Regions from separate parts of the Gynuella sp. genome, predicted to be linked through region 1. Evidence: predicted binding sites of a transcription regulator. Region 1 holds the regulator's gene; each other region holds the start of a gene.
What was found. The regulator FNR, encoded in region 1, switches genes on or off when oxygen is low (the NO sensors DNR and NnrR bind a similar motif). The targets are predictions, from matches to a motif close to TTGATNTANATCAA.
Positions count from the first base shown of each region.

Region 1 (10,658 bases):
TGACTCCTAATGGACTGGTCGAAAACAGTTATCAGGTTAAGATTATGAATATGGCGGAAGAACGGCGTAACTTTGTGCTAACTGTTAAAGGTCCTGATTCCCTCAAGATCGTTAACAATGCTTCAATCTCACTCGATTCAGGTGAAAGCATTGACCTCCCACTCCGACTGGTTGCTTCACCCAAAGCACTAACAACCCCAAGTCAGGCAATTTTCTTTACTTTGACAGATAAAATTGATGACAAAGTTAAAGTAACCACGGAAAGTCGCTTTTTTGGACCAGTGGGTTTTAAACATTGAGTATGACAATGAATCGTGATTCTGCACCATGGTATAAGCAAGTATGGCTATGGCTAGTTTTGGCTCCCCTTATTGTTGTCATTTGTGCCAGCTTTTTGATGCTCTACCTTGCTATCACCAGTAATGACGGAGTTGTGGTCGATAATTTTTATAAAGATGGTCTGGCCATTAAAGTACGAGAACAGCAGGACGAATACGCTACCAGCCGAAACATTCAGGCTCAAATGGCTCTGGAAAATCAAATCATCAGACTCAGTTTATCCGGAAACCTCGAAACCCTACCGGCGCAACTCAGTTTGCAAATTATTTTTCCAACTCAGGCATCCAAAGATGTCAATATTGTTTTAACCAATAGTGGGGGGATCTACACGGGTGCCCTGCCTGAGCCTGTTTCCGGACGAAGGTTGTTGCAGATTCAACCTGCTGATGAAAACAACCATTCAAATGACTTCTGGCGCCTGCACGGCGAAGCAGTATTTCCATTAAATGAACAGGTATTCCTTAAACCGAAGTCATAGTGTTTATGGCAGATACACCAGATGAGGTTTGTTTTCACTGCGGCCTGCCCAATACAACAAACCAATTTCGCGCGACCATACTAAACGAAGAGCGCTACTTTTGTTGTGCAGGGTGTATGGCAGCAGCTTTGACTATAGCCGGCTGCGGCTTGGACCAGTTTTATAAGTTTCGGGAAAACACCAGCGAAAACCCCGAAACGTTTAAACGCCGCCATATCAGTCAGTACAAAATTTATGACGACCCTGACATCCAGGATGATTTTGTCGATCGTACTGACCCTGCCCATGCCTCTTTTACGCTGGCTATCGAGGGAATCAGCTGTGCTGCCTGTGTTTGGCTGATTGAAAAGCGATTATTGCAGCTTAAGGGCATTCATCAGGCCAATCTGAATCTGTCCAGTCATCAGCTGCGAGTAGAAGCTGACCTTACATTAGTAAAGCTCTCAGAGGTATTTGTAGAACTGCATCATTTGGGTTATCGGGGAAAACCTTATCAACCCAGCCAGCAAGACAGCATTATTGACAAAACCCAAAAAGACTTCCTTTTACGAATCGGCATAGCAGGTATTGGCATGATGCAAGTCATGATGAATACCTTTGCAATTTATTTGGGGCAAATAGACTGGCAATTTGAAAACCTACTTCGCTGGACCAGCCTAGCTCTGACCCTACCGGTCTTCTTCTATTCTGCACTCCCCTTTTATCAGGCGGCACTGAGGGATCTGAAAAGCAGGCACCTGGGTATGGACGTACCCGTATCACTGGCAATCATATTAGCCTTTATTCCAAGTGTATGGGCAACACTTACTCAGGCAGGAGAAACCTATTACGAGTCAGTTACCATGTTTACTTTTTTTCTGTTGCTAGGACGCTTTCTCGAATTCAGAGCCCGACAACACCTCGCCATCAGCAGCAACTCTATCGACGACCTGGTACCTGCAACGGCTCACATTGTAAAAGAAGAACAATTGCTGGAAATTCCCAGTAAAAAACTGACTGTAAATGACATTATCGAAATTTTGCCCGGAGAATCAGCACCAGCCGATGGACACATCATCTCCGGCCAGGCAGCGATTGATGAGTCTATGATCACTGGCGAATTTGATCCGGTACACAAGCAGCTGGGAGACAGCATACTTGCAGGGTCAACCAATACCGAAGGGATCATTCGCGTCAAAGTATCACATGCCCCTAACTCGTCATCCATCAGTCTGATGGTTCGCCTGCTGAATCGTATGGAATCAGAAAAACCCCGTATTGCAGAAATTGCCGATCAGGGCGCCAGTATGTTTGTTCTGATCATTCTCGCCCTCTCAATATTAACCGGCATAGGCTGGTATTTCATCGATTCGGAGAGAGCATTCTGGGTCGCATTATCTGTTCTCGTTGTGACCTGTCCATGTGCTCTGTCTCTTGCCACGCCTGTCGCACTCACAGCGACCAGCGCCAATTTACGTCGTGAGGGAATTATCGCGACAAGGGGAAACGCGTTACCGTCTCTGGCAAAGGTTTCTGAGGTCGTATTTGATAAAACCGGTACGTTGACCAATGGGCAGTTTACTGTCGTCCAGGTGAAGTTGTTAAACAACCTGTGGAATGAACAAAGAACTCTCAACATTTGTGCAGCCCTGGAATCACACAGTGAACATCCTGTCTCCATTGCATTTAAGCCATTCATAAGCTCATTGCGCGCAACAGAAGTGTCCGTTCACACTTCTGAAGGCATAAAAGGGAGTATCGATACACATCAATATCGCCTGGGCAAACCAGACTGGGTTCGCCCAGGTATCAGCAGGCCTGGACACGGGCACTGGTTATTGCTCAGCACCACAGATACCGATATCGCCTGGATTGAAATTGCAGATCAGATTAGACCGGATGCTATGGTGGCCGTTCAAGCCCTTAAACAAAAGGCCCAACTGACAACACACATGCTCACTGGAGACCGAACCGAAAGGGCTCGGCAGATCAATGACGTATTACGGTTTGACCATGTAGCAGCGGAACAAAGCCCGCATACGAAAGTACAATATATAGACGCCATTGAGCAGCCGGTGTTAATGGTCGGTGACGGGCTTAATGATACGCTATCATTGAGCCGGGCAGACGTATCTATTGCTATGGCCAACGCAACCGAACTGACTAAGCAGACTGCGGATATTTTGCTGCTGAACAACCAGTTAGGGAAAATTCCTATGGCAATTGTTCTGGCTCGTAAGACCCAACGTATTATTCGCCAGAATCTGGCTTGGGGTTTGATCTATAACCTTATCGCATTACCACTCGCCATGTCGGGGCTGATTACTCCGTGGATGGCTGCTGTAGGCATGTCTTTTAGTTCACTTCTGGTAGTATTAAATGCTCTCAGGCTAACTCGAAAAATACAGATATAACATGCAGATTCTCTACTTACTGATACCACTGTCTCTTCTGTTGTTAGGCACCGCTCTGGCAGGTTTGGTCTGGGCAGTCAGAAAAGGACAGTATGATGATCTCGACAGTCCGGCCCATAAAATTCTTTATGATGACGATTTGGACAAAATGCCGAAGAAGAAAGATTCAGATAAACATGATTGAACAGTTACTACCCGCCTTCTTATTAGGTCTTCTCGGGGCAGGCCACTGCGTGGCTATGTGTGGAGGTATTGCTACCGCTTTGGGGCTTAATGCGCCTGGTCACCTGGGATACAGTTTGCTCTATCAGCTAGGCCGCGTCAGTAGTTACATGCTGATAGGATTAATCTTTGCTCTGTTTGCCAGTTTCATCCCGCAGTCTTCTATTTTGTACTTACGATTACTAGCAGCATTACTGCTGCTGGGCATGGCGTTATATCTGTCTGGAATTTGGAATGCTCTGGCCGGCCTGGAACGTGTGGGTAAAGTATTGTGGTCATTTATCCAGCCTTTGGCGATCAGAATCAAGCGTCCTAATTCGATGGCAATGGCCTTCGCAGCAGGTGTCACCTGGGGTTGGTTACCCTGTGGAATGATCTATTCTGCTCTGGGTCTCGCCAGCTTGTCGGCAAACCCTTTCTACGGAGCACTAACCATGCTGGCATTCGGACTAGGCACATTCCCAGCCATGACCGGACTGACGATTTTCAGCCAATCCATGATCCAACTGATCTCCCATCGGCTCACTCGTATTTTCAGTGCAATATTGGTTTTTTCCCTGGCGATATGGACCGCGTATTCGGCAATAGAGGTTGTAGCTTCATGAACAATTACATTTTTGGTTACGGCAGTCTGATCTGTGCAGACAGCCGCTCACGTACTGGCATCACCGGCGATGCGATCCCAGCTACTGTTAAAGGAATTAAACGCGGCTGGTACGTATCTGTACCACAGACAATGCATATAGCAGTGGGAGCAGTTCAGGATGAGTTTTCTGAATGCAATGGTGTGATATTTCCAGTAGATACAAAAAACCTGGCCAAATTTGATGAGCGGGAACAGGGTTATGGGCGTATTACACTGAAAACAAGCCATATTATTACCAAACATCAGCTTCCTGATGATGCAATCGTCTGGACCTATGTTGGCCACCAAACCAGATCACCATCATCAGAATATCCGATAACCCAAAGTTATCTGGATGTCATTCTTAAAGGCTGCTTTTCCTGGGACGAAGCATTTGCAATAGAGTTTATTAAAACAACCAGTCACTGGGGTAACCTTATCAATGACAGGTCTGCCCCTCGCTACCCAAGAGCGATAGAAAGTGACACTCATTATCACCTACACGACACATTTCTGATGCAGCACCTACCCGACTGTATTCTGCAGCGTAAAAATATCTGACACTTTTTTGCAGAACTGGAGCCAACTCTGTTTTCAATAACCATCAAAGTCATCAATTGCGCCTGCAACAAACAGCATGTGCGCATTTTTAGTGACTAAATATGCTAATAATTAAGTGAAAACCAACCAAAAGATCTAATACCTTTCATAGATTTTGCTAGCGTAATTTATAAGTACTTTTGTTGACGGATTATGTAAATAGTCTTTAGTTTCAGTATCTGCGAACCGATATAGTCAATATTGAAGCAAAGACCATTTACTTCATTTTTTGGTGAAATATATGGGTATCTGTGCAAGCGAATTAAAAAACTGCGTTATTAAACCGACACTGGAATATTTCGGGGTCTGGAATGAAGCGCACGAAGCTCTACTGATTGCCACGGCCGCCACAGAATCAGATCTTGGATATCATTTAGGATGTAGTTCTGACCAGGGTTATGGTCTTTTTAATATCACTGAGCAGGAACATAACAACATTTGGGACAATTATCTGGCGCAGACACCAGACCTGGCGAGTAAAGTCAGAGGTTTAGCTGGTCAGAGAAGCTTTCTCGAACAACCTCATCTTGAACTATCCACCAATCTGGCTTATTCCACTGCAATTGCTTGGTTTATGTATGAAAGTTCAGGGATCCCTGTACCCGCTAAAACGGATGTCATAAGAATAGCCGAATACTGGTGTAAAAATTTTCATCCTAGCAGGGAGTTTCATGACAAAGTCAAGTTTGTTCATTTTTTACAGGCTTGGTTAAAACAAGACTCTATAGCTGCTTGATTTACAAGCACTAAGGAAAATGGTAGAACGCGCGTTCGTTTTTTATCCATATTCCAATCCTGCCTCAAACCATGCAAACACTCAGTAAAAAAGACAAAACAGAATTTAACAAACTACAAAAGCGCCTGCGCCGGGAAGTCGGAAAAGCAATTGCTGACTACAATATGATCGAAGATGGCGACAAGGTAATGGTATGTTTGTCGGGAGGCAAGGATTCCTACACGATGCTGGACATTCTTCTGGGGCTACAGAAAAGTGCACCGGTACATTTCGATCTGGTGGCTGTTAATCTTGACCAAAAACAGCCTGGCTTTCCTGAGCATGTGCTGCCCGAATATCTGCAATCTATCAATGTGCCTTATCATATTCTGGAACGGGATACTTATAGCATTGTTCAGGATATGGTGCCGGAAGGAAAAACCACCTGTGGAATGTGTTCCCGTCTCAGGCGCGGAACTCTGTATGCTTTTGCGGAACAGATTCAGGCAAATAAAATCGCTCTGGGTCATCACCGCGATGACATCATTGAAACCCTTTTCCTGAACATGTTTTACGGTGGCAAACTTAAGGCAATGCCTCCTAAATTACTGGCAGATTCAGGACGTAATATTCTGATTCGCCCTATGGCCTACTGCCAAGAGGAAGATATTGTACAGTATGCTGAGACTAAGGAATTTCCGATCATTCCATGCAACTTGTGTGGTTCACAGGAAAATCTTCAGCGTCAGTCAATCAAACAAATGTTGAAAGACTGGGAAAAACTGCAGCCCGGCCGCAGTGAAATTATTTTTAGAGCAATCCAGAATGTCGCGCCATCACAACTGGCGGATACCAGCCTGTTCGATTTCAATACTCTGAGTATTAATGGCATTGCCTCGCTGAATATTGGCGATGACGGGCCTCTAAGCCCAATGAAACAAACTCAGGTGGAAAGCTGGGAACCAGGAGCCATAAGCTAATCAATGCAGGTAAAGTACATGTCCAAAAAAAAAGTCATGATATTAGTCAATATACTTGCATGATCTGAATCAAGTTCCATAATGTGACCAAAAATATTGTCAGGAAAATTTTCTATGGTTAGTACTGCCCACTGCGATACCTGTAGCCTGCATCCCCTCTGTCTACCTATTGGCTTACAGGACAACGACCTCGACAAACTGGAAAAAATTATCCGTCGTGGTCGTCCCATCCAAAAAGGTGATCATCTGTTCAGGCAGGGCGAGCCGTTTACATCGGTATATGCTGTACGTACGGGGACTCTTAAAACCTATACGCTAACAAATGATGGTGAAGAACAAATTACAGGATTTCATTTGGCCAGCGAACTGGTTGGGTTAAGTAATTTTGATACACAACTGTACACGTGTTCAGCGAAGGCACTTGAAACCACTAACGTCTGCGAAATTCCATTTGAGAGTCTGGATGATCTGAGTGCAGAATTACCCGCACTTAGACGCCAGTTATTGCGGACGATGGGCAAGGAAATTCGTGATGACCAGCAAATGATGTTGTTGTTATCAAAGAAAAGCGCAGAAGAACGTATCGCCTCTTTTTTGTTAAACTTGGCATCCAGATTCAAACGTCGCGGTTTTTCTGACAAAACCTTCCGTTTATCTATGTCCCGGGCTGATATGGCAAACTATCTTGGCTTAGCAGTTGAGACAGTAAGCCGAGTATTTACACGCTTTCAAAAGCAGGATCTGATCGAGATTACGGGTAACGCCAAGGAAATCTCCTTATTGGATCAGAGAGCATTATGGGATCTTGCCGCATTGAGCGAAACCGAACGTTGCGAGCTGGATATTATTGTCTCCAGCTTGGGCTGATCCGTATCAACTTTTGGTGTTGATTTTTTAATTACACTCGTCCTACATGCATATGTATGGAGAGTGTAATTATGTATATCGATCAGATTATCTTCGCAGGAATAGGAACCGTTGGCCTCGTGGTACTTATTACCGGAGGTATTTTCTATTTCATGTATCGCGATGCTCATAAGAAAAAAGACAAGCACTAAGCAGCAGAGGCGTTATCTGTTTAATACTCATAACGCCTTTATTTCTTCGCCATACGAACCTTTTCCCGATGCCTTTCGATCATCCAGCCTGCAATACTCAGGTTAGGTGCATATTTTGGCAGGTCTTCGATATGGAACCAGCGGGCATCCAGAATTTCATGTTCCTGAATCCGGATATCTCCTGATTCGTATTCAGCCTCATAGCCAAGCATTAGTTGATGCGGAAAAGGCCAAGTTTGACTGTTTAAATAACTAATGTTTTTCACTCTCACACCGACTTCTTCGAGAATTTCTCGATATACAGCCTGTTCCGCAGATTCCCCTGCCTCAACAAACCCTGCGAGCGTTGAATACATACCTGAGTCTTTGTGACGCACACCATTGGCCAGTAACACTTCTTCCCCCCGATACACCAACACAATAACGCAAGGCGATATCCTGGGATAAGCAGTCAACCCGCAATGATCACAATGGGCCCCTGGTTCATGATCAAAATATCGTGTTCTATGCCCACAACGCCCACAAAACCGATGGTCCTGCCGCCAGGTATGCAGCTGAACAGCCCGGCTAACCATCGCAAAAACCTGCTCATTTTCTCGGGCAACATCACGAACGGTAACAACCCACCAACCTTCAGGCAGCTCATAACTTTCATCCAACCAACCTGCAAACCAGGGAACCCCCTCCAGGGAGGCAATATAGCCGACACTATCAACCTCAATATTCAGAATATCCTTTGCTTGCAAAACCCAATCACCGGAGTTGGGTACAATCAGATTCCCCCCCTGAAACAAAAGAATATTACCTGCCGACAAATCGTGCTTTTCTTGAAAATCAATTGACCAATAAGTCTCATCCAGTTGATACAGCATCTTTTTTCAGTTCCAGTTTTACCATACACACACCATCGTCCTGACAAACCTGCTCAAAACCACAGTGACGGGCAAGCCTTAGCATGGGCTCGTTGTCACTCATGATTTCAGCGACGATAGCAGTCGCTTTTTCATTTTCACTGTACCGGATCATACGCTGCATCAATTGCGAACCAAACCCTTTCCCCTGCATTTCAGGATCGACCATTACGGCAAATTCGATCTCATTGGTATTAACATCCTTCCAGGTCCGTACCTCTCCCCAAATGCGCTGGTACTGATCAACCGCGACAAATGCCATCTCTCTACCATAATCAATCTGACACATGGCAGCGAGCTCACGATGTTCAAAATTCAAACGACTGCCAAAAAAGCGAAAGCGCAAAGCTTCTGCTGTCATGCGTTCAAAAAACAGTTTCAACTCTGCTTCATCTTCCGCCCGAATAGGTCTCAAGACCAGCTCCTGACCATCTTTTAACGTCATTGATTCTTCTAGATGAATAGGATAAGGCACGATTGGAGATGGAAAAGACTTACCCAGATTGATCGCAACCCCCAATACCAGCAGAGAGTGGTCAGGTAGCAGCAGCAAGTTAACTTCCAAACCTTCAATGCTCGGGTGATCAATGGCAATCTGACTAACAGCCATCAACGCTGTACTGAGTTCTTCGATATCTTTTTCCGGATTATCGGATCTCTCACTTAATACAGAGTATGCATGACTACGGTAAATCAATTTTCGGGTATGATTCGAATTCAATGGCGGTAAACCAAAGCGCCGATCAGCCAATATATCTGCTGTAGAACCCCCCTCTCCAAACACCACGAGCGGGCCAACCAGGGAATCCCGGGTCAACCCCATTGAGAATACCAGCGAGTCCATTTTTCGCCTCATCGGCTGGACACCAAACCCCAGTACTTTACTGCCAGGGAACAGATTTTTTTGATCAGACAACAACTGGTGGGTAGCATCTTTCAGCTCATTGAAGTCATTGATCGAAATGACCACTCCACGCCATCGGGTTCTGGGATTATCATCATAGGCAAATGGATAACAATAAGCCTCATGAACCAGTCGCAGGGAGACGGGATATGCCTGATTGGGTTCGGCAAATAACTGTTTCTGAGAGGTATAAAAATTCGAACCGACAAGATTGAAACCATATATTTCAAGTACTGTCCGGGCCTCAATCCAGGTCATGTATTCGCGGTTCTGCTGCTTAACTGAATGAATCAATGATTCGACGGTTGCTTTATTGGATGCCTGAATACTAAATGACTGGGGTGGGGTCTCCCGAAGGCTGGTCTGATTACGTTCATGATGAACCATAATCATAAACGCTTCGACAGCCTCAGAGGGAGAATCAAAATTTAGCAGGTTGTGACGATCAAACAGCTCCCTCGCCTCACGAACAGACTCGATCCCCAACCAACACGTTAATACCATATGCCGGCTTGACTTAATAAGCGGAACCAGGCTCTCAGCTAATCGCATGGGATGACTTCTGTGATTCGGGGTCACCACCAGCATTATCGCCCCCAAACCTTTCACCTTATCAACCATTTGCAGCAAACTCCGATATCCCTCAGTCGACGTGTTCGGCGCAACCACCATTGGATTAAAGCCGATTTCGTCCTGATACCAGGTGACATCTTTTAGAGCATCTTTAATACTGGACATATCCGCAAGCTGACCTTTGAGTTGCACCAGACGATTCAAAGCCAGCATTGAAGTACCCAGCCCATTGGAAATAATGGCCAGGGACTCAAAGAACAACGGTTTCATGCGGTTGAGAATCTCAAACCCGTTAAACAAGCCATCCATGGATTCTGCTTCGAGCACCCCTGCACGCCGGAAAAAGCGATAATCCACCCGATCACGACTTTTTAAACCGGCAGGTACGGGGTCCTTCAGCCCACTTCGAATTGCCAATACTTTCTTGGTTCTGGATGCAGCTCTCAACGCGGTCATCAATCTACGAGCATCAGGTAATGTTTCGATATTGAGCAGAATGGACTTAACCCGTCGGTCAGCCGCCAGATAGTCCACAATGTCCGCGATTTCTACATCCGCTGCGGCTCCTACGGTAATAAAGTGGGAAAAACCGATACCACGACCAACCGCCCAATCCAACAAAGCACTGCCCATTGCTGCTGACTGGCCCACAAACGCAGTTGTTCCGGCTGAAGGAAATAAATGCGCAAAAGAGGCATTTATTTTCAGCGCTGGAATCATCACCCCCATTGAATTCGGACCGATTATTCGGATACCCAACTTAATTGCCAGGTCCCTGATACCCTGGTTAGCCGCTCTTGTTGCACCTTTCTGGCGACTGATGCCGCCAGTCAGCAGGACTGCTGAACGAATTCTTTTCT
Region 1 covers NZ_JBNKSF010000007.1:281,558-292,215, reverse strand. Annotated here, with positions in the region: gene ccoG (cytochrome c oxidase accessory protein CcoG) at 1-299, shown strand, start outside; gene ACQY6I_RS02405 (FixH family protein) at 308-817, shown strand; gene ACQY6I_RS02400 (heavy metal translocating P-type ATPase) at 823-3,210, shown strand; gene ccoS (cbb3-type cytochrome oxidase assembly protein CcoS) at 3,212-3,394, shown strand; gene ACQY6I_RS02390 (sulfite exporter TauE/SafE family protein) at 3,387-4,037, shown strand; gene ACQY6I_RS02385 (gamma-glutamylcyclotransferase family protein) at 4,034-4,618, shown strand; gene ACQY6I_RS02380 (hypothetical protein) at 4,899-5,393, shown strand; gene ttcA (tRNA 2-thiocytidine(32) synthetase TtcA) at 5,465-6,352, shown strand; gene fnr (fumarate/nitrate reduction transcriptional regulator Fnr) at 6,467-7,219, shown strand; gene ccoM (cytochrome c oxidase subunit CcoM) at 7,291-7,410, shown strand; gene nudC (NAD(+) diphosphatase) at 7,449-8,282, opposite strand; gene ACQY6I_RS02355 (bifunctional acetate--CoA ligase family protein/GNAT family N-acetyltransferase) at 8,263-10,658, opposite strand, start outside.

Region 2 (10,658 bases), on a different contig from region 1:
GGTGATTCATTGCCGTGCCGGCATTGGCCGAACAGGTATCGTTGCCGCAGGAGTTTTGTTGCAATGTGGTTTTGAACCATTAGGCGCATTCGAATATATATCGCAAAAAAGAGGCGTATCCGTACCAGACACTCAGGAGCAGATAGATTGGGTGACGCGCTATTGCGGTGATATTGTTAATACGTGATGAAAGCCATTTCGGGTTTTAGGAAAGGCTTCATATTTTCGGACATTACATCGGTTGGTATAAGAGGCGGCAATGGATCTGGAATTCAAAGTGATCAACTTAGAACGCGATTTCGATAGTTGTGTGGCGGCCCGTAAAGATGCCTACCTTTGCAGCTTCGGTCATTATGAGGGATTTGATGATTTTCTGACTGGCTATCGGGAACGAATAGCCGAAAGATTGTTGCTGCAGGAATGGTCTTACGTACATGTTTGGAACGGCAAAAACATTGCCGGTCAATTGGAGTTTCGCACGTTTTCATCTGAACCAAGAACCGGCTACATACATCTGATTTACCTGAAGCCGGAGTATCGCGGGCTGGGGCTTGCGCAACAGTTACAGGACCATATATTTTCTGTGTTGTTAAAGGCGAGCTGCAACAGAGCTATATTATCCGTCAGCCGTAGCAACCAGAGAGCGCTAAATTTTTATCAGCGAAATGGCTGGAAGTATTGTCGACCCAATCCCAAACATGCTGAGACAGATTACTATGAATCTGTATTGTTGGTTGAATAAAGATGACTACCGCAAAAGAGATAAATAATTCACCTGGATGTAGAATGACCGTGACATGGGTATTTATACCTGTTTCAATGTTCTGTTAAGGGCGCTTTAAAGTCCGGTAGTGCATCTTCTCTCTTGATAAATTCAGTATCAAAGCAACTGCCAACAGGTATGTCTTTTCACCATTTCGAGTTAGCCGGGAGTTTTAATGCTTAACAGCATTGGAATGACTGAACCCGCCAACAGACAGGAAAGCCATAACCATATTAAATACCATGACTCGTTTTCATTTGACAGAAATTTCCGTAATGCTGACCCTGACAACGTCCTGCGCGAAAATAGGCCATTTTTCAGAGGCCACTTAATTAAACATCATTTTATTCGCTGATAGAAAAGCTAACGAAGCCAATAACCTATGTTCACACGAAAACCAAATGAATGCAGTGATACCTAACGACCAATTTCGTCAACGGCGGAAGCTTTTAAAGATCAAAAAGACCAAATGTGACAAACACACCCCGCTCATGAAACGTGCACTCGTCGTGCAGAAATTATCCTCCTCCAACGAATTTGATTTTCGCCCAATAAGCATCCAATGCATTTGCCCGCCAGGCAAAAAACTCAGTTACCAAGGCAATTTCGTGGACGACCGTGGTGCAGAACGCGTGTATCTTGAAGGCCGGAATTTTGCAATGTCTAAAAAAGAAGCCTTTATGCAAAACCCTGCGGCGGCAGACCACAGAACAGGTACTGGCCGACAAGTGGCTTTTTCACTTGGCAAAGCCAACGATGAACCTAACTACAAGTAAGCCTTTTTGCTATAAAGTCATTAACGGAAATTCTTGAATGGAAGGGTGTATCCAGATAACAGCCGACTCATGAAGAAAACCTAAGGGTTGTGTTCATGAGTCTTGAGCTGAGTTTATGGCTTTAGCAGAGATGTCGAAGGTTAAACCCATTCCTTGCCAGCTTCTTCAAACCAGTAACCATTACAGCCGGTGCGGGCGATGGGAATCATAGGATCTGGTTGTCCGGTAAGTGCTTTGTGGTAGCGTTTTATCGTCTCAAAAAAGCCGTTTTTGACCGGGCTCAAACGAACGTAGTCAACGTTCATGAGTTCCATACGTGGTATCTCGGTAATCAGTTGGGCGATTTTTCCGGACTGGGTACTGATGCCGTTCAGGTTAAAAACGGGTTCGCCATCCTGGGAGAAAATCTGTATGCCGTCAGGATATTCCATGCAGATTTTTTGGCATTGGTCTTTTTGAAATTGGTGATGACGGGCTGAGTAGCAACGTGCGGAGTAGGCCAGTGGCAGGTAACCATAGGCGAAAATCTCCAGATCTACCGATGTCAGTGCCTGAGAATAAATGGTGTCTATCTGTTGGTAGCCAATTTCCACTGGGGGAACCCAAGTCACTGCACCCTGGCGGACCAGAAAATCCAGCGTGGCACTGCTGTATATGTTGATGGCTGGACCGAGTATAAAATTCTTATTGAGTTCTGATGCGATTTGTACAGCCGCGATGTCGTTGGCTTCCACAAGATACTGCTCGTTGGCACATATTTGTCTTACCTGACGAAAGTCGGATTCGGATTCCAGTAGTGTCAGGCTCGATAGAACGATTTCTTTGCCTTTTTCGCTGAGTTGTCTGGCGATGTCAAGCCAGTCGTCATAACGCAGTTCTTTGCGTTTTGGACAAATGGTTTCACCGAGGTAGACCCGGTCCACAGGGGCGCTGAGTAACTGGTGGTAAAAGTCAAAGGTATCATTTCTGTTCCAATAGAATTGGTTGGCACCAATTGTTATTTTCATTTCCAACTCCTATTGCCAGGGGCGGTCGTAGGCTCCCAGGGTTGTCTGTTCGCCTTCCGCATATGTTGCCAGAGTCGACATCCACTCATCTTTTACCTGATAAGGCTGATCTTTGGTCAGTTGATCCAGAGCCGCCCGCCATATTCGAGCGACATTTTCTATATACGCCGGACTGCGTTGCCGGCCTTCAATTTTGATGGCTTTGACGCCAGCCTGTTGCAGCTCCGGCAGAATAGCCAGAGTGTTGAGGCTGGTGGGCCATTCAAGGGTGTGATAAAGCTGATCTTCAACCTGAAAACGGCCTTTGCATAATGTCGGGTATCCGGTTTTTTCATCTGCTTTGAAACGATCGATGACAACATCATTGAGACGTGTTTCGAGGTATGCAGGGTGCTCCCGCCATTCCACGAACCGGGCCGGAGAGCAGGCGCCGTTTTTGTTGGGGGATTCGCCACATAAATAGGAAGACAGATGGCAGCGCCCCTCGGCCATGATACAGAGGCTGCCAAAGCCGAATACCTCAAGATCTATGGTGCTTTGTTCTGCCAGGTAGCGAACTTGTTTGATTGACAGCACTCTTGGTAGTACGGCGCGTTTGACGTTGAAATGCGACTGATAAAACTGCAGCGCTGGCAGGGACGTTGCAGAACCCTGAACAGACAGGTGTATGGCCAGGTCCGGGTATTTGCGGGCACAGTATTCCATCAGTCCTATATCTGCGAGGATGACGGCATTGGCACCAATCGCATGAGCTTCGTCAACGGCTTTGTGCCAGTCGGCGAGGGAGTCATTGTTTGCGTAGGTATTAATCGCTACAAATAATTTTTTGCCACGGTTTCTGACCTCGGCAATGGCATTCCGCGCTTTGCGGTCGTTGAAATTGAGGCCAGCAAAATGACGGGCATTGGTCTGGTTTTTAAACCCGATATAAACAGCATCAGCTCCCTGCTGAATCGCCGCCTTCAGGGAAGGGAGGTTTCCTGCTGGACAGACTAGCTCCATAAGATTCAAACAACTCTAATTAAAACTCACCATTCTAGATAAGCGTGCACGTGGCGGATTGATGGATATCAATTCGCTTAACTATCGAGTCTCTAGAATTGTTCTATTGTTAGGGATTGACCGTGGAGGTCATGTGTTTGAATCAACTCAGGTACTGAATGTTGCCAGTCGAATGTCGTTGATATGGCTGAAAACCTTCGCTTTGGCACCAGTATCGTTACAAAGCCGGCTGGTTTCCAGCGTTGTCACTCAGTGTTTCCGGCAGCAACTGGCGGAAGATGAATTCGATTTTCTACAGGGGCGCTGGGTCACGATTGAGCTAACAGATGCCGCTATGTGCTGGTCGTTTACGGTCGATGAACACCAGCATTTTCTGATGCGGCCTGGGCAGACGCAGAGTGAAAGCCGGATCAAAGGGCCAATCCGTGCTTTTTTGAAATTAATGTCGCGGACGGTTGATCCTGATACGTTGTTTTTTCAACGTGAGCTTGTGATCAGTGGTGATACAGAGCTGGGGCTGGCGGTCAAAAATCTGTTTGACAGTATTGAGCCGGAGGACCTGCCGAATCCCTTTCGCATTACCTTGCAGAAGCTGCATCAGTGGAGCAGGCCCTAGTGTAGTGTGTTGAATAAAACCTATATTAAACAAGCACCTCAAGATGTTCACAACGAGGTGCAGCTCGCAGGCGATGGTCATTCCCTTGTCAAGCGCTGGAATGAAGCGGTGGGCGTCTTGAGGGCTTCTCGAAGACTGGGACGCCGTTTGCTGAACTTAACATAGAGTTGCGAAGTGAATTCGGCGGCCCATTTAAATATGCGTTTTATTTGAGACACGACACTAGGGCGTGGCAGGTCGTTACAGTGACCGGGTTTATCCATTTAGTGTCCGGTCAAAGTCGTTTATGAGGTCTTCAATGTCTTCGATGCCAACGGAAATCCGGATGGTATTGTCGTCAATCCCCATGCTTGCCCGGCGTTCCGGTCCCATTTCATAAAAGATGGTATGGGCCACTGGGATGATGAGCGTGCGGTTGTCGCCCAGGTGGGAAGAAATAATCGGCACCTGCAGTTGGTTAAGAAACTCGAAGCAGTCGATGGCCGGGTCCAGGTTGATGCTGATCAGGCCACCATAGGCCATAAACAGTTCTGCGGCCCTTTCGTGTTCTGGATGCTCTGGCAGCCCTGGATAGAAGACTTTGACGATTTTATCCTGCTGACTCAGAAATTGTGCCAGCTTCAGAGCGTTGTCAGAGATTTTGCTCATCCGCAGGGACAGGGTTTCGGCGCCGATGGCAATGTGGTGAGCAGCCATGGAATCCAGGGTGGCGCCGGTATCGCGCAGACCTTTTTTCTTGATCTGGGTAAGTGCCCAGTTGCGGCTATCGCCTTTTTTATAGGTGTCGATGATGTTGTCGTAGCGGCTCCAGTCAAACTGACCCAGCTCTGTGACGGCGCCGCCAAGTACATCACCATGACCGGCAATGCACTTGGATAGGGAGTTGATTGAGAGTGATGCCCCCACTTTAATTGGTTTGAACAGGTATGGGGAGGTCATGGTGTTATCCACGACGAACACCAGTTGTTTTTCCTGGCACAGTTGGCCAATGTTCTTCAGGTCGGCAATCTGAGTACATGGATTGGCAATCGTTTCCACAAACACCATTTTGGTGTTGGGTTGTACGGCAGCTGCGATTTGAGTGCTGTCGGTAGCATCCACGAAGCTGACTTCAATGCCAAAGTTCATCAGGGTATTCAGAAAGCTGTTGGTATTGCCAAATATAAAGCGGCTGGCAATCAGATGGTCTCCCTGGCGCAGCAAAGTCATCATGACTGCGCTGATTGCCGCCATACCGGTGGAGAAGGCAATGCTGCCGGTACCTTGTTCCATGGTGGTGATTTTGTTTTCCAGTGCCGTGGTCGTGGGATTATTCTGGCGACCGTAGGAGTATCCGGGCTTGGTGCCCTGGAATACTTCTGCAATCTCTCTTGCATCTTTGTAGCCGTAGGCGATTGCAGTATGGATGGGTTTACAGTTTGAACCATGTTCAATGGTGCTCTGACGATCACCGTGCAATATCTGGGTGGTAAAGCCACGTTTGGTTTCTGTGCTCACGGGGTGTCCTGGTCTGTTATTGATTCAAAAGGTGTTGTTCATATTATGTCAGACCTTAATGGTTGACGACCATCCGGAGGTTTTAATGTTAAACCGGTGTTCTGTGGAGAGATTGAAAAAATTACCGGGTTCTGGCAGCTGGTGAAGGAATTTATCGCTGCCTGATGAAAATATCCGCTCTAAGGTGCTAAAATACTGGGTTTGTTTACACAGCTAGACATGATCATGCTTGCTAATAAACGCCCAACCAAAAAAGAGCTTCGGGAGCACCTTGAACAGGAAGTGGAGAAGTTTTTGTCTCAAGGCGGTGAAGTCAAGAACATTGAGAATGGCAAATCCGGTGACAATGTTCTGAATCCCTGGAGTATCCCTCTGCAGTTCAATGGCACCCGGGAAGAGCGTCATCCTGTGGGTGAGCTGTTGAAGAAAATCGATGCCCGTAAACGTAAATCTCCTCCCCCTCCTCAAAAAAGCAAAGATAAACCACGCAAACACTGGATCTATGATGACTTTGGTGAGCCCCTACGTTGGGTGTGGAAATAACAGAGCGATCGCATCAGATTGTCTGGTATTGGTCACATTGTTACCTAACTCTGTCTGGTAAAATCGCGGGTTCGTCAATATGTCAGGACCGTCCGGATGCATCAATGTTCTATTGACAAACCCGGTGTCAGGCATAAGTGCTTCCGTACTGTGAGATGGATCATTATTTTCCTTGAGTAAAATAACAGACAGCATTCTCATTCAATAACCAATGTGCGAAACTTTGGACACTTACCAAAGCAAAAAAATCAAAACACGTCAAAAATGGGCAAGCGTCTTTGGCCGGTCCACTGTAGTGGTCGCTTAATCATATAGTAGGAAGGTTTGCAAAAATGATAAAAGTAATTTTCTGTGTGGCAGTTTTGGCAGGATTTCCATTTCTGGCCATGGCCGCAGAAGAGACTGTTGTTACGATCAGAACTCCTGAAGTTGTGAATGACAATGGTATGGCATATGGCAATAAACTCATCAAGCTGGCACTGGATAAAACTGTTTCCACTTATGGACCATATCGCCTGACTGAGGCTCCCAGAATGACCTCTGCTCAATCCAAACAGGCAATTATCCATAATTCATTGACAAATTTTGTCATGAAGACAAGTTATACCGACTCTCTGGCCAAACAGACCGCGTTTGTGGCGTTTCCAGTGGATTTGGGGATTGTGGGTTACCGGGTGTGTTTCACGTCCCGGGAAACCAAAGAAAATCTTGCTCAGGTTAAGACTGTTGATGATTTGAAAGGGTTTACCCATGGCCAGGGTACCGGCTGGGCAGATGTCAAAATCCTGCGGGAGAATGGTTTCAGTGTTCGCGAAGTATCGCATCGTGAGGGGTTGTATTTGCTGACGGCACACGGCTCTGTTGATCTGTTTTGTCGTGGTACCAACGAGTTGTTGAAAGAATATCAGGAATATAAAAAGTTTCCTGATTTGACCTACGATGAAACATTTGCCATTCAGTATCCACTGCCTAGATTCTTTTTTACGTCCAAGGAGAATCAGGATTTGGTCAAACGTCTGGATGACGGTATTAAGATGGCTTATGCAGATGGGTCTCTCCAGAAATTATGGTTGGAGAGTTATCAGGACAGCATCGACTTTGTACGTCTGGATAAAAGAAAAATTTTTCATATCCAAAATCCTTTAATTAAGGATCTGCCAGTCGATTATCAAAAATATATGTACCAGCCTTGATGCTGTCTGATATCTGAGTACCTGTTACGGTTTATACATGTACTGTTTGTAACTATCTGACAGCCCTTGTAAAAGAGGGTTGTCAATATAGAAAATTTTTCGCTTATCCAGACGTACAAAATTGATACTGTCTTGATAATTTGCCAGCCACAGTTTTTGCAGGCTGCCATCTGCATAAGCCATCTTAATGCCCTCATCCAGACGTTTGACCAGCTCCTGATTCTGTTTTGAAGTAAACAAAAAGCGGGGTAATGGATATGCCAGTGAGAAAGTTTCGTCGTAGGTCAGGTCAGGAAATTTTTTGAACTCTTCATATTCGGGTAACAACTCATTAGTACCCCGACAGAACAGATCGATAGAGCCATGTGCTGTCAGCAGGAATAAGCTTTCATAATGAGCCACTTCGCGAACGTTAAACCCGTTCTGTCGAAGGATGTCTACGTCTGCCCAGCCCGTGCCCTGACCATTGGTAAATGCTTTAAGGTCATCGATCGTCTTAACTTGAGCAAGTTTGGGTTTGTTGTCGACAGAGGTAAAACAGACCCGATAGCCCACTATTCCCAGATCTACCGGAAATTCTACGAATCCGGACTGACTGGCAACATCCTGGCTGTAGCTGTTTTTCATAACAAAATTGTTCAAGGTGTTATTGGCCAGCACATCAAGTGCCTGGGCATAAGTAAGGACGGGAGATAATACAATCCGATACGGGCCATATTTTGAAACGGTCTTGTCCAATGCCAGCTTGATCACGGCATTATCATAGTCATAACGTTTATCGGTAGGAGACTCGGGTGCTCGGACTGTTACTACGGTTTCTGCCGTAGTTACAGTTGAGATAGTAAGGAGCACCATCAGGCAGAAGGCTATTTTTATCATTATCGATCCTTTATCTGTCAATATAAAGCGTAGGAGAGATGTTTGCGACCGGATGGCAAATATACCTGAAGAATCAGGCAAAGGTTTTTCTTTTATGTACCAATTCGCAGCCAATTAAAAGTTTCGCATATTGGAATAAGCAAGAAAATGCTGTGAATCGATATGCTGCCATAAAAATGTGAAATTGTCGTTATGAGGTTGGTCTTGGGAGAATATCCCTCGAGTAGAGGCCCAAAAGATATTTCATGCGCTGTTTTGGGGCTCATGATAGCATTGAATGGTTCTTTAACTGCCAGATGAGTTTGAACTGCTATGCCTATCGATGTGCCTAAGATTGATCAGCTTTATCAGATATTGCCGGATGAACCTTTATTAATGATGGGGGCCGGACCTGTACCGATTCCTGAGGCTGTGGCGGCAGCGAATGGTATTGTGATTAACCATCTTGGCGAAGTCATGGCCAGGGTGATCGATCAGGTTAAGCGCATGGCTCGTTACATTTTCCAGACTCAGTCGGAATGGATCGTCGGTGTTGCCGGCCCAGGGTCGGCAGCCATGGAGATGGCGGTTGCCAATCTGGTTTGGCCGGGAACCCGGGTTTTGAGCATCTGTAATGGTTTCTTCAGCAACCGTTTGGCGGAAATGGCAATGCGTGCGGGTGCAGAAGTCGAACAGCTGAAAATTGCCGATGGTATCAGTACAGATCCGAAACAGGTGGCTGAGATATTGGCTCGATTTAAACCGGAGGTATTGACGATCGTTCAGGGGGAGACTTCCAATACCACGCACAACCACGCCTTAGATGAAATTGCGGCAGTTGCCAGAGAGCATGATTGTCTGGTGATTGTTGATGCTGTCTGTACCCTCAGCACCATGCCTTTGAAAATGGATGAGTGGGGGGTGGATGCCGTTATTACTGGTGGGCAGAAAGGGTTGTCGTCCATTCCCGGTGTTTCCCTGGTGGCGTTTTCCGATGCCGCCTGGAAGCGGGTAAACGCCCGTACTGAACCAATGCGGCATTGGACTCTGGATGCCAGCCTCGCCACTAAGTTCTGGCATCAGGCGTCATATCACTATACCGCTCCAGTGTCAGGGCTGTTGGCATTGCATGAAGCTATGCGGCTTGTGTGCGAAGAAACGCTGGAGCAGCGATATATCCGTCATCAGCATTGCTCGCTGGCTCTGCAGGCTGGAATCGAAGCTTTGGGTCTTAACTTGTATGTACAGCCTCCAGCCCGGTTGAATTCAGTACTGGGCATTGCTTTACCGAAAACATTGCAGCCAGCCGAGGTTTGTCAACACATCTCCCACAATTATCGGGTGGAAATTGCCAGTTCCTTTGGCCCTCATATTGTTCGGATTGGACAAATGGGAGAACAGTGTAGGGTCCATAACCTGTTTCGAACCCTGCATGCTTTTGGGTCAACTTTTAAAGACCTTGGTGTGAAAGTTGATGTGCCAGCAAGTATGGCCGCATTGGAAAACCGTCTACAGGATTTGAAAGCCACTCAGCCTTAACGGTTATTCGGATAATCATTGCGTCGTGCTGTCATAAAATCTGTCGAATTTACAAATTGATGCATGGACGCATCAAAGAAACAAGATGCTGTTATTAGCTTTTTAAATCAATAGGTTGTAGCGATTCTGATATTTGTCTGTTAGGGCATTTAACATGCTAAAGACTTATTTTGTTTGCTTTATTTCTGTTCTTAACTAGCCTATCAAATATGGGAATTCATGAAAAATTCTTCATTCCGTTTTTAGCTGTATAAAAAAATAGTTCTGTCATTGAGCTTTTTTTTGTGTGCCTGGAAAGTAATCGTAGCTATCGTATTTTGGTAAGTGTATAGGGCTCAGCTATCACGGTTTTTAAGAGCTTTCAGTATGGTTTATTTGTTTCAATGAGATTCGACAATGTTTAAATTTTTCCAGAGCTCTTCCGATACAAAACAATTGCTTGGTGATCAGCAAAGATTTAAGGATTTGGTTGAACAATCCAGCCCAGTTATTGAATTTGATGTTAGTGGAAAAGTTATTACTGCCAATACGATGTTTCAGACTCTCTCTGGATATTCATTGGCCGAGTTGTCTGGCATGACACATCAGCAGCTTTATTGTGCTGGTTTTTCGTCGCAAGACGAATACCGGTCCTATTGGCACCAAGCATGTCAGGGAAATACAAAGTCATCTCATCGCCAACTAGAGACCAAAGGTGGTCGGAAACTGTGGGTTTCCAGCGTTATTATTCCATCTAAAGACGCTGACAACAGGGTGGTGAAACTATTTGAGATCAATACTGATGTGACTGCTTTGTCCCATATGGCCGATAGCGGACTCAAGGCTAAGTTGGATGCATTTGATCGATCTAACGCTATTATCGAG
Region 2 covers NZ_JBNKSF010000052.1:60,406-71,063, reverse strand. Annotated here, with positions in the region: gene ACQY6I_RS20310 (protein-tyrosine phosphatase family protein) at 1-187, shown strand, start outside; gene ACQY6I_RS20305 (N-acetyltransferase family protein) at 260-742, shown strand; gene ACQY6I_RS20300 (hypothetical protein) at 1,165-1,539, shown strand; gene ACQY6I_RS20295 (U32 family peptidase) at 1,680-2,546, opposite strand; gene ubiU (ubiquinone anaerobic biosynthesis protein UbiU) at 2,556-3,548, opposite strand; gene ubiT (ubiquinone anaerobic biosynthesis accessory factor UbiT) at 3,682-4,164, shown strand; gene ACQY6I_RS20280 (cystathionine gamma-synthase family protein) at 4,420-5,661, opposite strand; gene ACQY6I_RS20275 (hypothetical protein) at 5,887-6,204, shown strand; gene ACQY6I_RS20270 (hypothetical protein) at 6,537-7,397, shown strand; gene ACQY6I_RS20265 (hypothetical protein) at 7,422-8,276, opposite strand; gene ACQY6I_RS20260 (pyridoxal-phosphate-dependent aminotransferase family protein) at 8,589-9,794, shown strand; gene ACQY6I_RS20255 (methyl-accepting chemotaxis protein) at 10,191-10,658, shown strand, end outside.
Region 2: ubiT (ubiquinone anaerobic biosynthesis accessory factor UbiT) is a predicted target of FNR. The motif match lies at 3,607-3,620, and genes of this name have one in related genera.

Region 3 (10,658 bases), on a different contig from region 1:
AAGGGTTCTTTGCTAACGATCCAGTTGTCATCCTATGCCATTACACGAAATTCTCAAACCCCTTCCGTTTAGACAGTTGGACCGGCCGTATTTGGTGCCAGTTTCGCTTCAGAAAATCAGTGAACCCTATTTAGTCAGTGAAAATTCGCAACTCAGCGAAACTTTTCAAATACAGCCATTACGCGAAGACGATATTTTTTTGTTGAGTGGTCATCGTAGTGTTGATGCGGTAGCCAGTGTCTATGCCGGACATCAGTTTGGTGGTTACACGCCAAGACTCGGAGACGGACGGGCAGCGTTGATTGGCGGATTGGAAGATCGCGATCAGCAGATTTGGGAAGTGCAGTTAAAAGGTTCGGGAATGACACCTTTTTCCCGGATGGGTGATGGTCGGGCAGTATTACGTTCCAGCGTGCGGGAATATTTAATGAGTGAAAATATGGCCGGACTGGGCATTCCCACAACACGCGCGCTGGCCATTACCGGCAGTGATGATGTGGTGATTCGTGAAGCCAGAGAAACCGCCGCGATGGTGACCCGGGTAGCCCGTAGTTTTCTGCGCTTTGGTCATTATCAGTTTTTTTTCCATACCAATCAGCATGAAGAGTTGAAGGCTCTGATCGATTTTACTTTGGAGCAATATTTTCCCGAGTGCCTGAATAGTGCCGAACCGATTGCCGCTTTTTTTACCGAAGTTGTTCAACGCACTGCCCGACTCATTGCCGGATGGCAGGCACAGGGTTGGTGCCATGGTGTGATGAATACGGATAATTTCTCCATACTCGGTGATACGATCGATTATGGTCCGTTTGGTTTTCTGGATCGCTTTGATCCCGCATTCATTTGTAATCATTCTGATGACTATGGTCGTTATGCTTATGATCAACAGCCAAAGATTGGATTATGGAACCTGGTACAGTTGGGCAACTGTCTGACTCCCTGGGTGGCCGTGGATACTCTGCAGCAGGCAGTCGATGGTTACAATGACGGTTACCAACGTCATTATATGGCGCTGATGTCCCATAAGCTGGGCATAGCAGAACTGGCGGAGGAACAGCGCGAATCGTTAACCATTGGCTGGCTTGAGTTATTGAAGCGCGGGCAGATGGATTATCATTTCAGTTTTACCGGGCTGACTCATGCCGAACTTCATGAGCGCAAACCGGATGTTAGGAACTTTACCCTGGACATCGCTGGCTTTGACGCATGGTGGCAACACTATACCGACGCATTGAACGACACATCTGCAACGTCGCGAAGACAACAGATGCAAGGTCATAATCCTTATTTGGTATTGCGTAATTGGGTTGCTCAGGAGGCTATTGAAGCGGCGGAGAAAAAAGATTTCACGCTAATTAATGCCTTGTTGCCGGCCTTACAGCAACCTTTTCAGGAGTACCCTGAACTGGCCTCTTATGCGCAATTACCACCGGACTGGAGCAAATCACTGGCCGTTAGTTGCTCATCCTGACGGAGCGTTTGCTTGCGGTTTGTTGTAAATATTCCCGGGGAATCCGCATAGGCTTCTGGTATCATAATTGCCACTTCAATATTTCCTCACACTAAGCTGTAACATGAAAAAATATACCGGTTGGATCGTTCTCAGTACTCTGATTTTGTATTTAATGAGTGTTGCCGGTTGGATTCCTGTATTGGCTCCCGCGCTGGCCGCCTGGATCAGCAATGCGCTAATGTGGCGTTTTATCGCCAGGAATGGTCAACGACAATCCACGATTCTGATGATAACAGGGGGAGCAGCGTTACTGTTTGCCGGCACTCAGGGCTTATGGTTACCCTGGCAGCAGATTTTCGCCGTTAACCTGCCGTTGTTGGGAATGTTTGTCGCGGTTTCTTTCCTGGCTTTGGCCAATGTTGAAAGTGAGCAGAAAATATTGCCGCAGGGGAACCGGGCACTAGTGACAACCGCCTTTGGATCGCATTTATTGGGGGCGGTTATTAACTTGTCTGTGCTGTTCGTGTTCGGAGACAGACTGCAGCGCAACGGTGCTCTGAGTGTATCTCAGCGGGTTATTCTGGCGCGGAGTTTTTCCGCCGCAGCGTGGTGGTCACCGTTTTTTGTGGCCACCGGTGTGGCCCTTACCTATGCGCCAGGCCTGAATTGGCAGGGGGTGCTTTGGCCCGGCTTGTTGATGGCCCTGATTGGCATAGGACTGTCCATTCTGGAGGTCAGTCTGAACCGAAAAGCGGTGTTCGAGGGTTATCCAATTCGGGTTGAGAGTTTGATCATGCCACTGTTTCTGGCAGTGGCCGTGATGGTGGCGCATTCCATCTGGTCAGGTATCAGCGTGCTGGTATTAATTTGCCTGCTGGCACCTGTCGGAGCAATGATGTTTATGCGAGGCGGTCCTGATCTGTATCTGGTACATGAGTTTATCAATTATAAGCTGGCTAACATTGGCAGTCAGTTTGCGCTGTTTCTGGCTGCCGGTATTTTTTCTGCAGGCATCAAAGCCCTGATTTTACTGTATCCGAATGTGTTTGATCTGACAGGGTTTGAGTTTGATTCCTGGTTATTCAGTGTTGTACTGGCGGTGATGATTACGGCTGGAATGGTAGGGATTCATCCGATTGTCAGTGTGTCCGTGGTCAGTCCATTGTTATTGCCATTGAGCCCTGATCCAGTTCGTCTGGGGTTTTTATATTTGTCCTGCTGGGCCATTTCCACCGGCACCAGTCCTTTGACCGGTGTTGGTCTGGCGCTGATGAGCCGTTATCAGGCTACCGCTGGCGCGATCATCAAAAACAACTGGCACTATACGGTTGTGATGTGGGGAGTGGCGTCGCTCGTTAACGCCTGGGTGTTATAGCGGATTCGTGCCGCGTACACAAAAACATCTCCAATGTGCACTTTGATCTATCAGTTGTACCTTTGAGGAACGTCATCTTTTCCTGGTTGCCTGCGCAGATTGGTCTGCTTCAGGACTTGTCCTGTTGTTTTTGCGCTGCCTGTTGTCTGAGAACGGTCACCTGTTCACCACCGATGCCCCAGTTGTCAGTTTCCACTTCATCAATTACGACGACGGTTGTGGCGGGATTTTTATTGAGAACGTCCTTTAACAATTGTGTGACCCCAGAAATCAATTCTGCTTTTTGTTCTGCTGTAGCACCTTCTTTGGTGATTTTGATATTGACGTAAGGCATGTAAAGTTCCTCGTAATTGAGATGGTGGTTGATGTTGCAGTAGTTGCTGGCGACTAGGGCCTGTCTACACTCATTTCATCGGCCTCAGCCCGAAGGGTTATGGCTAAAAAGGCCGCACTTTGCGTTGGTCAACGTTCGCCTAGCATGACTAAGCTTCACGTTAACCGTCGGAATGCCGCGTCACTTAATTGCAGCCTTTTTAGCCAATAACAGGTTCAACGAAACTCGTGTAGACAGGCCCTAGCATAAGATTGAACAGAGGAAATGCAATCCTGTTGGAGTGGCTTTCGCAGTGAATAATGATGGCTGGATATATCCGCTGCCAGGAATAGCAGAATTTCCATGTTGCTGAATTGGGAATGCTGTGTTGCAGATAGCGACAATACGCCTGTTCTGCGTGATCGACAACATTTTAGCAGACTGACCTGAGGCAATTTTGATAAGGACAAAGCTGCTATAGTGTCAGCCAATATAGGAGTATTTATGACCAGACTTGAAAACCTGATTCCCGTTGCGGGAGATGAAATGGATGCCGACCACATGCTCGGTCGCGTTCATTCCACCGATTCCTTTGGTACTGTCGATGGTCCAGGCACCCGCTTTGTGGTGTTTTTGCAGGGCTGTCTGTACCGGTGCCTGTATTGTCATAACCGTGATACCTGGGATCTGAATGCTGGAGAGCTGCGTTCAGTCGGTGAGCTGGTGGAGGAAATTGTTCCTTATCAGCCGTTTATGGAAATGTCTGAAGGGGGGGTGACCGTCACTGGCGGTGAACCGTTGTTACAGGCGCAATTTGTGTATCGTCTGTTCAAGAGCCTTAAGCACCTGGGTTTTCATACCTGTCTGGATACCAATGGTTACGCCGTACATTACGATGACACGCTCGATGCTCTACTTGGTTTTACGGATCTGGTCATGCTGGACATCAAACAGATCAATCCGGAACGGCATAAGGCATTGGTTGGGGTTTCCAATCAGTACGCTCTGAAGTTTGCCCGTTATTTGGCCGAACGTGAGAAAAAAGTGTGGATTCGCTATGTGGTCGTGCCCGGATATTCTGATGATTTAGATGATGCCGATGAGTTGGCTCGTTTTGTAGCACAGCTGGGGAATGTGGAAAAAGTTGAACTGTTGCCATTCCATCAATTGGGCGAACACAAGTGGAAGGAATTGGGTGAGGAATATGCCTTGAATGGTGTGACGCCTCCATCATCTGACACTATGAAACGCATTAGTGCTATTTTTAACAGTTATGGTCTTGCTACTGGAGAATATTGATATCGTATACATGATTACTATCTGATAGATAGTTAGTACAGAAATATTCTGTGCTTTAAAAATTCCACAAACACCCATCCAAAAATAAATACAAAAAAACATTTACAGGTGAATTTTCCGGTCTTTAAACAGTATCGGAAGGGTTCTTTATGTCTTTGATTTTAAAGGCATATTCTATGTATTTTGGCTCATAATTATTTTTTGAAAATAATTAATTATTCCGTGAATTCAACCTGATCTGAGTCAATAGGAAAAATGCTGATACCTCTACATTTAATGGCAATTCATTGTTGCTGATTGTCAATGAAAATGACTTTCTTGGTAGTTATAGGAGGCCCTGAAAATGGCCAATAAAAAAGTTGAAGCATCCAGTCCGGATAAAAGCCTGGCAAATTTAGATGCTCTGATCGAACGGGTAAAAGCTGCTCAAAGGGTATATTCCCGTTTTACGCAGGCACAGGTTGATGAGATTTTTCGTCAGGCTGCACTGGCCGCTAATAATGCGCGTATCGGTCTTGCCAAAATGGCGGTGGAAGAAACCGGAATGGGTATTGCCGAAGATAAGGCGATCAAAAACCATTTTGCTTCTGAAATTATTTACAACAAATACAAAGACGACAAAACCTGTGGCATTCTTGAAGAAGATACCGCATACGGCATCATGAAAGTGGCTGAGCCTATTGGTATTCTCGCAGGTGTGGTACCGACCACTAACCCGACATCCACAGCCATCTTCAAATCGCTGCTGGCACTGAAAACCCGTAATGGTATTGTCTTCTCTCCCCACCCAAGAGCAAAAAAATGTACTGCTCTGGCAGCAAAAATTGTAATGGATGCGGCCATTGCGGCAGGTGCCCCTAAAGACATTATTGCTTGTATTGAAGAACCGACTGTGGATCTGAGCCAGCATCTGATGCGCCATCCTGACATTAACATGATTCTGGCCACTGGTGGTCCCGGCATGGTACGGGCGGCTTATTCTTCTGGTAAACCAGCTATTGGTGTTGGTGCTGGTAATACGCCAGCGGTTATTGATGAATCCGCACATATTAAACAGGCAGTGAGCTCAGTGCTGATGAGTAAAACATTTGACAATGGTGTCATTTGTGCCTCTGAACAGTCTGTGGTTGTGGTTGATAGTGTTTATGAGCAGGTTAAATCTGAATTCCAGGCTCGTGGCGCTTATGTTCTGTCTGCTGAGCAGAAAAAGAAAGTTGGTGAACAAGTTATCGTCAACGGTTCAATGAACCCGGCAATTGTTGGACAGCCTGCTTACAAAGTGGCAGCTATCGGTGGTGTTGAAGTCCCCAAAGAAGCCAAAGTGATCATTGCTGAGTGTGATGCCATTGATCTCGATGAGCCTTTCGCTCATGAAAAACTTTCTCCCACTCTGGCCATGTATCGGGCCAAAGATTTTGATGAGGCGCTGGACAAAGCCGTAGCACTGGTTGAATTGGGTGGTATGGGTCATACATCTGTCCTGTATACCGATCAGGATCACAATCGTGAACGTATCGAAGAGTTTGGTCGCCGTCTGAAAACCGGTCGTATCCTGATCAACATGCCAGCTTCACAGGGTGCTATTGGTGATCTGTACAACTTTAAACTGGCTCCGTCACTGACATTGGGCTGCGGTAGTTGGGGTGGTAACTCTGTCTCTGAGAACGTAGGTCCTAAACACCTGATTAATGTGAAAACTGTTGCGAGCCGGCGTGAAAATATGTTGTGGCATAAAATCCCCAAAGATATCTATTTCCGTAAAGGTGCATTGCCTGTCGCGCTGAGTGATTTGAAAGGTAAAAAGCGGGCATTGGTTGTTACCGATCCGTTCCTGTTTAATCAGGGGTATACCGAGCAGGTCACTGATGCTCTGCATGCGCAAGGGCTTGAAACCGATGTGTTTTATGATGTTGAGCCTGATCCAACACTGCGTACCGTTAACAAAGGCGTGGAAAAATGTAATGCCTTCAAACCAGATGTGATTGTTGCGTTTGGTGGTGGTTCACCGATGGATGCAGCCAAAATCATGTGGGTCATGTATGAACATCCGGAAGTCCGTTTCGAAGATCTGGCACTACGGTTTATGGATATTCGTAAGCGTATTTATCACTTCCCGAAAATGGGTATTAAAGCTCAGATGGTTGCCATACCTACCACTTCTGGTACGGGTTCCGAGGTAACACCATTTGCGGTAGTGACCGATGAAAAAACCGGCGTAAAATATCCAATCGCCGACTATGAGCTGACACCGAACATGGCCATCATTGATCCTGATCTGGTGATGAGCCTGCCACAGGGCTTGACTGCCTACGGCGGTGTCGACGCTTTGACCCATGCGCTGGAAGCTTATGTCAGCCTGTTTGCCAATGAGTTTACCAATGGCCAGGCACTGGAAGCGATTCGGTTGCTGTTCAAATATCTGCCCAGCGCTTACAAAAATGGTAAGGATGATCCTAAAGCGCGTGAAAAAGTTCACTATGCTGCAACCATGGCGGGTATCGCATTTGCCAATGCATTCCTGGGTGTTTGTCACTCCATGGCTCACAAACTGGGTGCGCATTTCCATGTTCCCCATGGTTTGGCTAATGCGCTGTTGATCAGTGAAGTGGTGAAATACAACTCAACTGATGTACCGGTTAAACAAGGTACGTTCCCGCAGTATAAATATCCACAGGCCAAAACCCGTTATGCCCGGATTGCCGATTACCTTGAACTGGGTGGCAACAGTGCTGACGAGAAGGTGGAACTATTGGTAGCGGCGATTGATGAGTTGAAAGCCGAACTGAACATACCGAAAAGCATTCGTGGCGCTGGTGTGAATGAAGTAGAGTTTATGGACAAACTGGATCTGTTGTCAGAAGAAGCATTTGATGATCAGTGTACTCCGGCTAACCCTCGTTATCCGATGATCAGTGAAATCAAAGACCTGTATGTAACAGCCTTTTACGGACAACCTAAAGCGCTGGTACAACCGGTGAAAGATGCGGCTGCCAAACAGAGCCAGAAAAAATCTGAAGAACCCGCTGCCTGAGACAGCTAGCTCTTGCCGATAACTGATATCGGCTGATAAAAACACCCGACAGGATACCCTGCCGGGTGTTTTTTATGTCGAACGATCTTCTCAAGCTTGCAGTAATGCCAGCAAAGCCTTAGCGGTATCGGCTGAAGATGCTGGATTCTGACCGGTCACCAGTTTGCCATCTGTTACTACATGTGGCATCCAGTCGGCTCCTTTACTGTAATCACCGCCATTTTCCTTCAACATGTCTTCCACCAGGAAAGGCACGACATCTGTCAGTTGCACGGCTGCTTCTTCCGTATTGGTAAATCCGGTCACGGATTTGCCGTTGACCAGAGGCTGGCCATCGTTGCCTTTTACATGGCGTAGTACGCCAGGCGCATGACAGACCGCAGCGACGGGCTTGTCTGCATTGGCGAACTGTTCAATCAGGCTGATGGAGGTAGTGTCTTCGGCCAGGTCCCACAATGGTCCGTGACCGCCTGGGTAAAACACGGCATCGAAATCATTCATGTTGACGTCCTGCAGTTTTTTCGTGGCTGCCAGGGCGGCGACTGCTTCTGCATCGGCTTCAAAACGACGGGTTTCATCGGTTTGGGATTCCGGCTCGTGGCTTTTTGGATCCAGTGGTGGTTGTCCACCTTTTGGAGACGCCAGAGTGATGGTGGCGCCGGCATCTTTGAAAACATAATAAGGGGCTGCCAGCTCTTCCAGCCAGAAGCCGGTTTTGTAACCTGTGTTGCCAAGTTCGTCGTGAGAGGTAAGTACCATTAAAATTTGCATGTTGAAATGCTCCTGAAATTGTCAGTTGATTTTAAAATAGACCGGTCGTCTAATTTTCAGTGATAAAAAATGCAGGTAGATACCTGCTGTCGTGATTGCATTGTCAGGGGATCAGCATTCCCCTGGTGGTCTCAAAGGCACTGTGTAACGGATCAGAGCTGTGCGTGATTTTAGCCATCAGGCTTGCCCCGAGCCACAGTTGGTACAACGTTGTTGCTGTTGCCGAAGCTGTATCCGGTGCCAGTTTCAGACTGCCTTCTGTAATACCCCGAACCATTGCCTCTGCGAGTCTGGCAATAATATTTTGCGTGCCTTGATGCAATACTGCGCGCATGGCCGAGGACAAATCGCTGACTTCGGCCGCCAGTTTCACCACCAGACAACGAGTGCCGCAGGCTTCCTGGCCTCCCTGAGTTTCCAGCCAGTTCTGCCAGTACAGCATCAGGTTATCGATCGCCGGATAATCTTTGCGCGTCAGAATCTGTTCCATGGTGATCAGGTATTGCTCAAAATAATCTTCCAGCATGGCAACGCCAAAGGCTTCCTTTGACGCGAAATAATGATAGAAGGACCCTTTTGGGACTGCTGCTGCTTTCAATACTTCGTTCAAGCCAACCGCACTGAAGCCTTTGCAGCTGATAATTTCCTGTGCAACTTCGAGTATGTGCTGGCGACTGTCTTTTGAATGTTTCGTCATAATGGTGGGCATCCTAGTTCAAAATAGACCAGTCGTCTAGTATTTTTTTAGAGAAATCTCTGTGACAGGCTGGTGCTATTCATCTGCCCACTTAAGGAACCACAAAATCATTATCTGCGTCGCAATGCGACATTAAAATCCGGCAAAGTTGCACGAATTCCCTAAATCTCATCATGCACAGGTGGCAAACCAATGGAAATGGTGCCTGCGTCAATCGCTTACCGGGTGCTCATAATGACAGCATTGAGTTTGGCAATAACTGTGTCATTGTGATTTTCAGCTGCCCATTCAATAATCATCGGCGACATTCACAGCAGCAGGTTGAAACAATGGAAACAAGTGTTGAGATGATTGCACCGGTCATCGCGTTGGTGGCATGGTCGATGGTCATGTGGGTTTGGATGTATGCCACCCGTCTGCCGGCCATGCGCAAGGCTGGAATCAAACCGGACCCGAACGCACTGAAAGGACAGCAGATGTCGGCTTTGCCACCGTCCGTGCGCTGGAAAGCCGATAACTACAATCACCTGATGGAGCAGCCGACGATCTTTTATGCGCTGGCTATTTCCCTCGCGGTGATTGGAAGTGGCAATGAGGTTAACCTGTATTTGGCCTGGGCATATGTGTGTCTGCGTATTGCACACAGTTTGGTTCAAGTGCTCGGTAATCGTATTGAAATCAGATTTGTTCTGTATACGTTGTCTAATATTCCACTGTTTGGGTTAACGTTTAATGCCGCCATGTTTTTTATCCGCTGAGGTATTGAGATTTTCATAGTGCTGTTGGCGGCGGCTATGGTATGGAAGGGCAGTGCCATGAATCAGTTATCATGGTTATCGGAAGTGCCATTTCCCTGGCTCAGAAGTTCAATACCCATCGAACCAGCGTCAGCCCCAGCAGACTGATCCAGAAGATGGCGACCAGATTCAGTACCAGCCCGGTTTTGGCCATATCGGCAATACGCAATTGACCGGAAGAAAAAATAATGGCGTTCGGAGGTGTCGCCACAGGCATCATAAACGCACAGCTGGCACCAATGGCAGCTGGGATAACCAATGACATGGGGGTATTGCTGATTGACATGGCAATGGGACCCAGTAGTGGTAAGAAACCGGCAGCAGTAGCCGTGTTACTGGTAATTTCTGTCAGAAACACGATGATCGCGACAACGACAATCGTCATTAGCCATAGTGGCAGGGTTCCGAGTGCTTCTACCTGCAAGGCAATATAGTCGGCCAAGCCGGATGATTTGATTAAACCTGCCAAACTCAACCCACCGCCGAATAGCAACAAAATACCCCAAGGAACCTTGGTTGCATCCTTCCATTTGAGCAGACGCCGGTTGTGTCTATCGATAGGGCAGGCAAACAGCAGGCTGGCGGAGAGCATGGCAATAATCGTATCGTCCAGAGGTAGTCCGGTTACTTTGGCAATGATTGGTCGAAACATCCAGGCCAGTGCGGTCAGGGAAAAGATAATCAACACCGCGGTTTCCTCTCGTTTGACCGGGCCTAACTCATTTAACTGCAAACGAAAAGTTACCTTGGAACAACGGGTGACATTTTTGTCCACCTGATAAAACATTTTTGTTAGCCAGAGCCAGGTACTGAGCAATAGCACTACTGTAAGTGGGATACCCACCATCATCCATCTGGCGAAACTGATTTTGATGTGAAAACTCTCGTTTAAATAGGCGGCCATTAAGGCATTGGGTGGTGT
Region 3 covers NZ_JBNKSF010000035.1:467,903-478,560, reverse strand. Annotated here, with positions in the region: gene ACQY6I_RS15220 (protein adenylyltransferase SelO) at 35-1,471, shown strand; gene ACQY6I_RS15215 (hypothetical protein) at 1,575-2,828, shown strand; gene ACQY6I_RS15210 (2-hydroxymuconate tautomerase family protein) at 2,938-3,162, opposite strand; gene pflA (pyruvate formate-lyase-activating protein) at 3,646-4,440, shown strand; gene adhE (bifunctional acetaldehyde-CoA/alcohol dehydrogenase) at 4,784-7,471, shown strand; gene ACQY6I_RS15195 (type 1 glutamine amidotransferase domain-containing protein) at 7,562-8,242, opposite strand; gene ACQY6I_RS15190 (TetR/AcrR family transcriptional regulator) at 8,346-8,939, opposite strand; gene ACQY6I_RS15185 (MAPEG family protein) at 9,269-9,697, shown strand; gene ACQY6I_RS15180 (SLC13 family permease) at 9,798-10,658, opposite strand, start outside.
Region 3: adhE (bifunctional acetaldehyde-CoA/alcohol dehydrogenase) is a predicted target of FNR. The motif match lies at 4,674-4,687, and genes of this name have one in related genera.